DNA from 2 places in the Vibrio sp. E150_011 genome. Region 1 is predicted to be linked to the other one. Evidence: predicted binding sites of a transcription regulator. Region 1 holds the regulator's gene; the other holds the start of a gene.
The links. The regulator CRP, encoded in region 1, controls carbon source genes, mostly activating them, when cyclic AMP is high. The targets are predictions, from matches to a motif close to TGTGANNNNNNTCACA.
Positions count from the first base shown of each region.

Region 1 (5,450 bases):
TTCATTGTCACCTTACAATAATGAGGTGGTTTGGCAGGGACAATCAGCCACACCGGCGCAGGTTGAGTCCGCGGTTAGTGCCGCAAGACAGGCGTTTATCTCTTGGAAAAAAACCTCGTTTGAAGCGCGTGAAGCCATTGTATTAGCCTTTGCCGAAAAGCTAAAAGCGCGCAGTGAAGAGATTGCTATAGCGATTGCTAAAGAAACGGGGAAACCGTTGTGGGAAACTCGAACGGAAGCGGGCGCGATGGCCGGTAAGATTGCGATTTCCATTCGAGCCTATCACGAGCGTACTGGTCGCTCACAGCGAGAAGCGGCGGGGAACCAAATAGTCCTTCGTCATCGCCCTCTTGGTGTTATGGCAGTATTTGGGCCTTATAACTTCCCAGGGCACCTGCCCAATGGCCATATTGTTCCAGCGTTGCTGGCAGGGAACACGGTTGTCTTTAAGCCTTCTGAACAAACGCCACTAGTGGGTGAGCTTGCCATGCGGATTTGGCAGGAAGCAGGGTTGCCAGAAGGGGTTATTAACCTAGTGCAAGGCGGTAAAGAAACCGGCATTGCTTTAGCTGATGCCAAAGGTATTGATGGCGTGTTGTTTACTGGCAGTGCGAATACTGGCCATGTCCTACATCGTCAATTTGCCGGTCAGCCTGATAAAATGCTGGCGCTAGAGATGGGGGGCAACAACCCATTAGTTGTCAGTGAGGCGTATGGCGATCTTGATGCAACGATCTACACCATCATTCAGTCTGCTTATATCAGTGCAGGGCAACGTTGTACGTGCGCCCGCCGATTGTATGTTCCCTTTGGCGATAAAGGTGACCAACTTGTTGAAGCCCTGGTCGCCGCGATAGCAAAAATACGTATCGATGAGCCGTTTGCCGATCCGGCACCCTTCATGGGACCACAAATATCCATACAGGCAGCACAACACATCATACAGGCTCAGTCCGCACTGCAAGCCTTAGGCGGCAAGAGTTTGGTTGAGTCACAGCAGCGACAGGCGGCATTTGTGACGCCAGGGTTGATTGATGCGACCACAATTGATGTATTACCTGATGAAGAATATTTTGGCCCGTTGTTGCAGCTTGTACGCTATGAAACGCTAGATCAAGCGGTTGAACTTGCCAATGATACCCGTTTTGGTTTATCCGCAGGACTTATCTCAACCAATGACGACGAGTGGTTGTATTTTGTTGACCATATCCGTGCTGGTATTGTGAATCGTAACCGTCAGTTGACGGGCGCGAGCGGTGATGCACCATTTGGTGGCCCTGGTGCATCCGGTAACCTGAGGCCGAGTGCTTTCTATGCCGCAGACTATTGTGCCTATCCGATGGCATCGATGGAGGGAGACGAAACGATTCTTCCAGCGACGTTAAGCCCAGGACTCGATCTCTAAGGAGCAACATATGAAAGTTGAATGGTTATTTGAGCAACTGTGGCAAGATTATACGACGCGCCTGTGTCCATCCGCCGCGAAAATTCAGGGGTTGCTGAAGGAGCAAGAAGCACTGATTAATGATCACATTGCCTTGCGCACCTTTAATCTTGACCCTGTTGGTATTGAGACATTGGCCAAGCCTTTTCTTGAGCTTGGTTACCAGCAAGGAGGCGAGTATGAATTCAAAGCTAAAAAGCTGTCAGCCATTCATTTAGAGCATGCAGACAACACGTTACCTAAGGTTTTTATTAGCGAACTGTGTGTGGAGCAGTGCTCACCCGAGCTACAGGCCATTGTGACCAAGCTGGTGGATCAAGTTGATAGTGAGGCCGTATCGTCGGCAGATTTTCTGTTTGGTGGGCGTCTGTGGACGTTGAGCTGCGAAGATTATCAAACACTGGCGCAAGAAAGTGAGTATGCCTCTTGGCTTGCCGCTCATGGTTATGGTGCAAATCACTTTACCGTGAGTGTGAATCAGTTGCAGCGATTTGAAGACGTCGTGGCTGTGAATCATTATTTGCGCCAGGCTGGTTTTGAGATCAATGAATCAGGTGGTGAGGTCAAGGGATCACCTGAGGTGTTACTGGAGCAATCATCGACCATGGCTGACAAAGTATTGGTGTCGTTTTTAGGCGAAGAGAAGCGTGTACCTGGAGGTTTTTATGAGTTTGCTAAGCGCTATAAAATGAATAATAACTGCTACTATCAAGGGTTTGTGGCAGCGTCTGCGGATAAAATTTTTGAGAGTACCCATCAATAAATAGACTCACCCTTTCGCCATAAAAAAAGCCACCTTGCGGTGGCTTTTTAATTATTAGTAACGTTAGATATTAACGCGTGCCGTAGACCACAATAGTCTTACCATGAGCAGAGATAAGGTTCTGCTCTTCCAGCATTTTAAGAATACGTCCTACTGTTTCACGAGAACAACCAACGATCTGGCCGATTTCTTGACGAGTAATTTTGATTTGCATGCCGTCAGGGTGCGTCATTGCGTCAGGTTGTTTTGCTAGGTTAAGTAGCGTCTGAGCAATACGACCAGTTACGTCAAGGAACGCAAGGTCACCAACTTTCTGGCTTGTCACTTGTAGGCGACTTGCCATCTGAGAAGATAAGCGCATGAGAATATCTGGGTTAACTTGGATAAGTTGACGGAATTTCTTGAAAGAAATCTCAGCCACTTCACAAGGTGATTTAGCTCGAACCCACGCTGTACGTTCTTGGTCTTCTTCAAATAGGCCTAGTTCACCGATGAAGTCACCTTGGTTAAGGTAAGACAAGATCATCTCTTTGCCTTCTTCATCTTTGATAAGTACTGCTACTGAACCTTTTACGATGTAGTAAAGTGTTTCAGCCTTCTCGCCCGCATGGATTAGCGTGCTTTTTGAAGGGTACTTGTGAATATGACAATGTGAAAGGAACCACTCTAGCGTTGGGTCGGTTTGAGGTTTACCTAGAACCATATTTCTTACTTCCTCTGCAGGGTATGCTTGCTGCTTTCCATATATTATAGCAAGTCCATTGTGTTGAGACTCACTAGCATAAAAGCACTTTGAAGATGGCGCAAGCGATCTTCTGTTTCAAAGAAATAGTATCCTTTTTTGCGCGGACTTTCTTGATTTTAATCGTGTCATCAGACCATTTTCCTATACAAAACTGTGCACATGATCACGGTATAAAAAATCATCTAAGTTTAGGCGCAAAAAACTAACCTATTTTCCCTGTTTCTATTAGCTGCTGTAGTATAGGACGGACAATTAATTCCATCGCAAAACTCATTTTCCCGCCCGGTACGACGATGGTGTTATGACGTGACATAAAGGAACCGTCAATCATTGAGAGTAGATATGGGTAATCGACATTCTTAATGCCCCTTAAGCGAATGACGACGAAACTCTCATCGAGACTTGGGATTCCCTTCGCATTAAGTGGGTTCGACGTATCAACGGTGGGGACGCGTTGGAAGTTGATATGAGTACGCGAAAATTGTGGTGTGATGTAGCTGAGATAGTCGTCCATTGACCGTACTATGGAATCGGTCACTGCTTCTCGAGAGTGTCCACGGTCACGTGTATCGCGAACAAATTTTTGGATCCACTCCAGGTTGACGATTGGAACCATGCCAATCAAGAGGTCAACGTGCTGAGCGGCATTAATGGCACCATCAACAACACCACCATGTAACCCTTCATAAAATAATACGTCAGAGTTTTGGGGTAAGTCTTGCCAAGGCGTGAAGGTGCCCGGCATTTGATTGTATGGGACCGCTTCGTCGAATGTATGTAGATAGCGACGAAATTGGCCGACGCCATTTTGTCCGTAGTTTTTAAAAAAGGTTTCAAGTGCAGGAAAGTCATTGGCTTGAGGGCCAAAGTAACTGATGTGCTTACCCTGTTCTTTTGCTTTGCGGATCTCGACATCCATCTCTGGGCGAGTAAAGCGATGGAAGCTATCGCCTTCGATAAACGCAGGTCTGATGTTCATCATGTTGAACATCTTGCGAAATGCTTCTGATGTTGTCGTTGTTCCAGCTCCTGAGGAGCCTGTCACCGCGATGATAGGGTGTTTCGCTGACATAACACTTCCTGTGTATTTTTAGTATTCATATCCCGATAAGCTGGGAAATGTTGTTTATGTATGGTTTATCTTAATCTGGGCACGAGCTTATCATGAGCGATTCAATCTATAATTGACGGCAAACGTATCGTTAACGGTAAATATGTAGTTAACGGTAAACGTATAGCTACCATCAACTATTTACTGATAAGCAGAGGCTTACTATAGCACCTCATAGCCAAAGGCGAGATATTTACAACGAGTTACGCATCTTGATGTCGACCGTTTCGTGTAATTCAGAAAAGACAATGACGGCTTCTCCCGATTCTAGTTGGCTTCGTACATGTGCAAGTTTATCGGCTAGAGTGTATTCGCTTTCACCGTAATCGGTGCCTTCACGCAATACAAATTCTTGAATCAAATTATCGAGTGTTTCCGATGCGATCTGCTGCCATGGGATAATCATAAATACCTCTCTCTTCTATGATGGTGAGAGTATATCAGAGATGAGCCCGACAGGAGTTATTCAGCAAGGTGTCGATAATAACTTGGCAATACTTCTTCAAGCCAGAAAACGGGTTTGCGCCAGCTTCCAGATAAAAAGCCGACGTGCCCACCTTGTTCGAGTAAACGATAGCTTAGATGAGGGGTCAGCTCATAATCAGGAATCACCTCATGATTCATAAATGGGTCGTCTTTAGCGTGGATAAACTGCGTAGGGATGACGATATCGTTCAAGCGTGGTAGTGCAGAACATCGTTGGTAATAGTCATCAGCGTCCTTAAAGCCGTGAAGTGGCGCGGTAATTAAATCATCAAATTCATAAAGCCTTTTCATTTCTTTTATTCGAGCGGCGGTTAACCCTAATGCCTCGCTGAGTAGGTGAGTTTTTAATAATGCATTTTTCTTCATCGAAGAGAGTAGGTAGCGTCGATATAGTTTGGAAAAACCTTGTTCAATACGGCTAGAGCACGCTGCGAGGTCTAAGGGGGCAGAAACAATCGTCGCACTATCGAGCTTGGTATCTGTCTTATAATGGGCGAGATAGTTAGTCAACATATTGCCCCCAAGGGATATGCCTACGGCTACCTTTTTGGCATTTGGGTAGCGATGATCCAAAAGCTCAATGAAGTGTCTTGCATCCCCGATTTCACCAGAATGATAGGCCCGAGCCAGACGGTTTAGATTGGGACCACATCCTCTAAAGTGCATCATAACCGCGAGCCAGCCTTGTTTTGCGAAGGCGTGCATCAACCCATTGGCATACGGGCTATTAAAGCAGCCTTCTAGTCCATGAAAGAGGACAAAGACCGGCTTATGCTTTGCCTTATCACTGTGGGGATCTTCACTCCATGCCAGTTCAACAAAGTCATCATCGGGGGTCTCAAGCGTTTCCCACACGGGGTCAAACAAGGAACGACGACGGATGAATCGAGGTATCAAGGTT
Region 1 is NZ_JBHFOL010000011.1:46,650-52,099, reverse strand. It holds gene astD (succinylglutamate-semialdehyde dehydrogenase) at 1-1,405, shown strand, start outside; gene ACE1OE_RS16315 (2-oxoadipate dioxygenase/decarboxylase family protein) at 1,416-2,207, shown strand; gene crp (cAMP-activated global transcriptional regulator CRP) at 2,278-2,910, opposite strand; gene ACE1OE_RS16305 (phosphoribulokinase) at 3,155-4,024, opposite strand; gene ACE1OE_RS16300 (YheU family protein) at 4,257-4,469, opposite strand; gene ACE1OE_RS16295 (hydrolase) at 4,526-5,450, opposite strand, start outside.

Region 2 (5,450 bases), on a different contig from region 1:
GCGCTCAATGCAAATTCAGGCACAGAGCTCACGTCGATATACAGAATATTTAACCAACGACGTGACGATGGGCTGTATGGACTCGCGCCCTCAGGGTTCGCAGGGAACAACGAGTGAATTGGGTTCAAACCAACAAAATCACCACCACGTGCGGCAATGTCGCTCACTAACTGCTTTAAGTCTCCGAAATCACCGATACCCCAGTTATGCTGAGTTCGCAACGTATACAATTGAACACTCGGTCCCCAAAGCTTTTTACCTTGATCAATCTGAGGTTGTTTGAAACAGGCTTTCGGTGTACAAATCAACGTCATCTCATAAGGTGTTTTACGACGCTTACGTTCCAAGTACAATTTGTGGTAACCCCAAGGGAGGTCACTTGGCAACGAAAATACTAAAGGGCCACCCTCGGCGCGCTCATCACGAACGATCTGAGATTGAAGATAGCCTTCAAGTACTTCTCCCTGCTCTGTTTCTAGGCGCCAACTAAAGTCACTCTCACGAGCACTCACACCAAGGTTAAGTTCTACTTCGATAGCATCGCCATCTTTCACTACTAGGACTGGCTCTAGAACTTCTTTCTTGTGTTTTCGTTCTGCTGACTTCAGCAGAGTCTCATCATTAGTCGTGTCATAGCCTAAAGACGCAAGCAAACGAAGAATAATATCGTCTTCTACTTTCGCTTCACTGCCCCACGCACTCACGTAGCTGTCGGCTATTCTTGCCATGTCAGCAACTTGCTTTAATGCTGTTTGTTCTTTCATCGCTCTCTCCGAAGGACATCATTACCTTCAAAACGGTAGGGTTATTAATAGATATAAGGAGTAAAAGCCAAGGCTCGAGGCCTTGGCTTAGGTTGCTTAACGAGTTACTGCTTCAAGCTTCCAAATATTGTTGACGTAGTCGCGTATTGAACGGTCTGACGTAAACTTGCCCACCAAGGCAGTATTTAGAATGGCTTTCTTCGCCCAACCCGCTTGATCTTGATACTGCTTGCCCATGTCTTCATGTGCTTGCACGTAAGAGGCAAAATCAGCCAAACATAGATAAGGGTCACCACCATCTAGCAAGCTATCGTAGGTTGCACGAAGTAAACCTGGTTTACCTGGCGTAAATTCTTCGCCTAGCAGTAAATCCAAAGATGCTTTTAGTAGCGGGTCCGCGTTGTAGTAGTCGTAAGGGTTGTAGCCCTGAGCTTTCACTTCTTGAACGCCATCAACATCTAGGCCAAAGATGTAGATATTTTCGTCACCTACTTCTTCACGAATCTCAACGTTTGCACCGTCCATCGTACCGATAGTCAACGCGCCGTTAAGCGCCATTTTCATGTTACCCGTACCTGATGCTTCTTTACCTGCTAGCGAGATTTGCTGAGATACGTCCGCCGCAGGGATGATGATCTCAGCCATGCTCACGCGGTAATCAGGAATGAAGACCACTTTCAGCTTGTTGCCGATACGAGGGTCGTTGTTGATCTTCTCTGCAATCTTGTTCACTGCGAAGATGATCTCTTTCGCTAGGTGGTAGCCCGGCGCCGCTTTTGCTGCAAAGAAACAAACACGTGGCTCACACTCAAAACCAGGTTCGTTAAGAATACGGTGGTAGAGAGAGAGAATGTGTAGCAAGTCTAAGTGCTGACGCTTGTATTCGTGTAGACGTTTAATTTGAACGTCAAAGATCGCGTTAGTATCCAGCTCGATTCCCATGTTCTCTTGAACCCAATCAGCGAGACGCTGTTTGTTTTCTTTCTTAACCGCCATGAACTCTTTTTGGAATTTTGCATCGGTTGCAAACTGAGCAATACCTTCTAGCTGCTCTAGTTTCGCCGGCCACTCTGCACCGATCTTGTCAGTAATGAGTTTCGATAGACCAGGGTTACAGAACTTCAACCAACGACGTGGCGTGATGCCGTTTGTAACGTTAGTCAGTTTACCTGGGAAGATTTCGTTGAACTCTGGGAACAAGTCTTTCTTAACCAGTTGAGAGTGAAGTGCGGCTACACCGTTCACTTTGTAAGAACCAATCACACATAGGTTTGCCATGCGAACCATACGGTGGAAACCTTCTTGAATGATAGAAAGCTTCGCTTGCTTCTCACCATCACCCGGCCACATCTTGCGAACTTCTTGCATGAAGCGGTGGTTAATTTCAAAGATGATTTCCATGTGACGAGGAAGCAGACGGCTGATAAGAGATTCAGACCATGTCTCCAATGCTTCTGGAAGTAGTGTGTGGTTCGTGTATGCGAATGTGTGGGCACTGATTTCCCACGCTTGGTCCCAAGTTAGGCCTTTCTCATCAATTAGGATGCGCATTAATTCAGGAATGGCGATCGTTGGGTGCGTATCGTTAAGCTGAATCGTTTCCTGCTTAGGAAGATCCGCTAGTGCAAAACCAGCCGCTTCATGACGACGTAGAATATCGCGAACCGACGCCGCTGAGTGGAAATACTGCTGCATTAGACGCAGAGTCTTACCTTTTTCGTGGTTGTCGTTCGGGTATAGAACCTTCGTGATGTTACCAGCATCGATTAGCGAGTGCTGTGCTTCGAAGTAATCGCCGTTGTTGAAGCTTGCTAGTGAGAAAGGTGCAATGGCCTGACATTCCCAAAGGCGCAGCGGGTAAACGGTGCTTGACTCGTAACCGACAATTGGTAGATCCCACGGCATTGCTTTTACTTCCATGCCTGGAACCCAAGTACGTACTTCTTTACCGTCAACGTATTCAACATCTACATGGCCGTAAAAACCAATCTGTTGTGCCAGTTCTGGACGTGCTACTTCCCACGGATAACCTTCAACACCGCGCCATGCGTCAGGTGCTTCTTTTTGACGACCATCTTGGAAAGATTGCTTAAAGAGACCGTATTCGTAGTGAAGACCGTAGCCTACTGTTGGGTATTCTTGAGCGGCACAAGAATCCATGAAACAAGCCGCAAGACGACCAAGGCCACCGTTACCCAATGAAGGATCACGTTCTTCTTCAAGCAGATCCGTTAGGTTGTGACCTAACTCTTTCATAGCTTGAGTGATTTGTTCATACAGGCCCATGCTGATCAAGTTGTTACCTGTCAGGCGGCCAATTAGGAATTCAAGAGATAGGTAGTTAACGCTTTTCGCGTTCTTGATGCGGTCGTCCGCTTCCGTTGCAAGTAAGTCAAAAGTGGTAAGCTCTGCCAGCGCGCGCCCCATTGCCAAATACCATTGGCGCTCGGTCGCGGTTTCTACTGTCGTCGCATAAGTCGCAGAAAGATGCTTTTTAACACTGTCTTGGAAAGAAGCTTTGTTGAATTTTTTCTGTTGCGCAGGTTTCATTAAGAAATCTCACTTTAAGTTTTATCCATCTGTCACATATCGTGCATGGTGACGTCTCCATAAACATCCTCCTACTTCCGACTCCTTGGAGGATGAGTGACGAGGGCGTAGAGGGCGTACTCCCCTTCAGAGAGTGATCAATATCCCATTTCAATTGGGCTTTGGCTTTTATCCGGTGATAACGATCACGCCAGCGTCACAATCACTGTAATCGCTAACTAAGACTGTACGGTTAAATAGGTGCATATCGAATTCGAAATTTGAGTCTGAGATCACAATTGAATTAAAAAATTCACCTAATCGGACGGTTTTTTTGTATACATGACGCCCAAGCAGTACGACCAGCACACAACTATTCGTGATAATGATCACAAATTCGTGGCGTAGTTGGCGTGTTGTTTGTTTTTAAAGCAAAATCTAGCCGTTGATCAAACACTGTAGAGCTAGACCTCGCCTAACATCAAAAAGGCAACTTTAAAGTCGTAGAATTCGTGTCTTTTTCCTCATCGAGGCCGCTCAGTATTAGCGAAGACACTAACTATAAAAATGATAGGAAATATCTATGTGGATTCCTTCAAAATTAACTCGCCCAGGACGCTTGCATAACGCTATCGTCCGTCCACGAGTTTTGGACCTACTTTCACAGGCCCCTTTTTACAAGCTTGTACTTTTTCGCTCCCCTGCTGGATATGGTAAAACCACCATGGCCGCACAATGGTTGTCTGACAAACCTCACGTCGGCTGGTACAGCGTCGATGAAAGTGATAACGACTCATTCCGCTTCGTCAACTATCTCTTACAGGCGATTAATAAAGCTACGCACAATAGCTGTCCTAATGCTCAGAAACTCGCAGAACGCCGTCAATTCTCCTCTCTTCATTCTCTACTCGGAGAAGTATTCTCAGAACTGACGAGCTACCACCACGAATGCTACGTCGTACTCGATGATTACCACCTCATCACCGATGAAGACATCCATGAGGCCATGCGTTTTTTCCTTAAGCACATGCCCGATAACATTACATTGGTCGTGACAAGTCGTGGTAATCCGCCACTAGGGACTGCAAACCTGCGTGTGCGCGATTTAATGATTGAAATCGGCAATGAATTACTCGCGTTTGATACCGAGGAAACCACACGTTTCTTTAATCTGCGTCTCGCGGATGATATCGATGATGAGACCGCTGACTCTTTGCGAACTTACGTCGAAGGCTGGCCTTCTGCTTTGCAGCTGTTTGCCCTACAAGCTCAACATCAAAAGCGAACGTTAGCACAATCCGTCGAAACCATATCTCAGTTTAATCACGCTCACCTTTGGGACTACTTGATCGAAGAAGTGTTTGATTTACTAGATAAAGATACGCGTAATTTCTTAATGCAATGTTCCGTTTTAGATCACTTCAATGACGATCTGGTCACGGCATTAACCAAACGAAATGACGCGCTCAGCATGATTGAATCTTTAAATCGTTTTGGTCTATTTATCTATCCGCTTGAAGGCGAAAACAATTGGTTTCGCTTCCATAACTTGTTTGCTGAGTTCTTGTCGCATGAACGTAAAGCCAGAATTCCGCAGCAAGAATTGGATCTTCACCTCGCCGCGGCAAAAGCTTGGTTAGAACAAAGCGTTCCCCATCAAGCGCTCAGGCATGCAAGATTAGCCGCGAATAGCGAACTCACCGTGACCATCCTCAACGAGTTTGGTTGGAAAATGTTTAACCAAGGAGAGCTTGCTACGCTGGAGGAGGCCATTCAAATCCTAACGGATGATCAACTCTACAGTCATCCGAGGTTGTGTATGCTGCAAGCATGGTTAGCACAAAGCCAGCATCGCTATAACGAAGTCGGTGAGCTGATTGCTAAATCCGATAGCGAGATGGCATTACGCAAGGTAGAGCGTTCTCAAAAAGAAGATGGGGAATTCAACGCGCTGCGTGCTCAGGTTGCCATTAATCAAAACTCACCAGAAAAAGCACTTGAGCTGGCTGAACTGGCGTTAGGTGAACTGGATCATTCGGTCTATCGCAGCCGTATTGTCGCCACCTCGGTCGTTGGTGAAGTCAACCACGTCACGGGCCAACTCAGTCGCGCACTGCCAATGATGCAGCAAACCGAAAAGCTAGCGCGTCAGTATCA
Region 2 is NZ_JBHFOL010000001.1:695,779-701,228, forward strand. It holds gene malQ (4-alpha-glucanotransferase) at 1-764, opposite strand, end outside; gene ACE1OE_RS02880 (glycogen/starch/alpha-glucan phosphorylase) at 861-3,314, opposite strand; gene malT (HTH-type transcriptional regulator MalT) at 3,877-5,450, shown strand, end outside.
Region 2: a site for CRP is predicted at 3,672-3,687, ahead of malT (HTH-type transcriptional regulator MalT). Genes of this name have one in related genera too.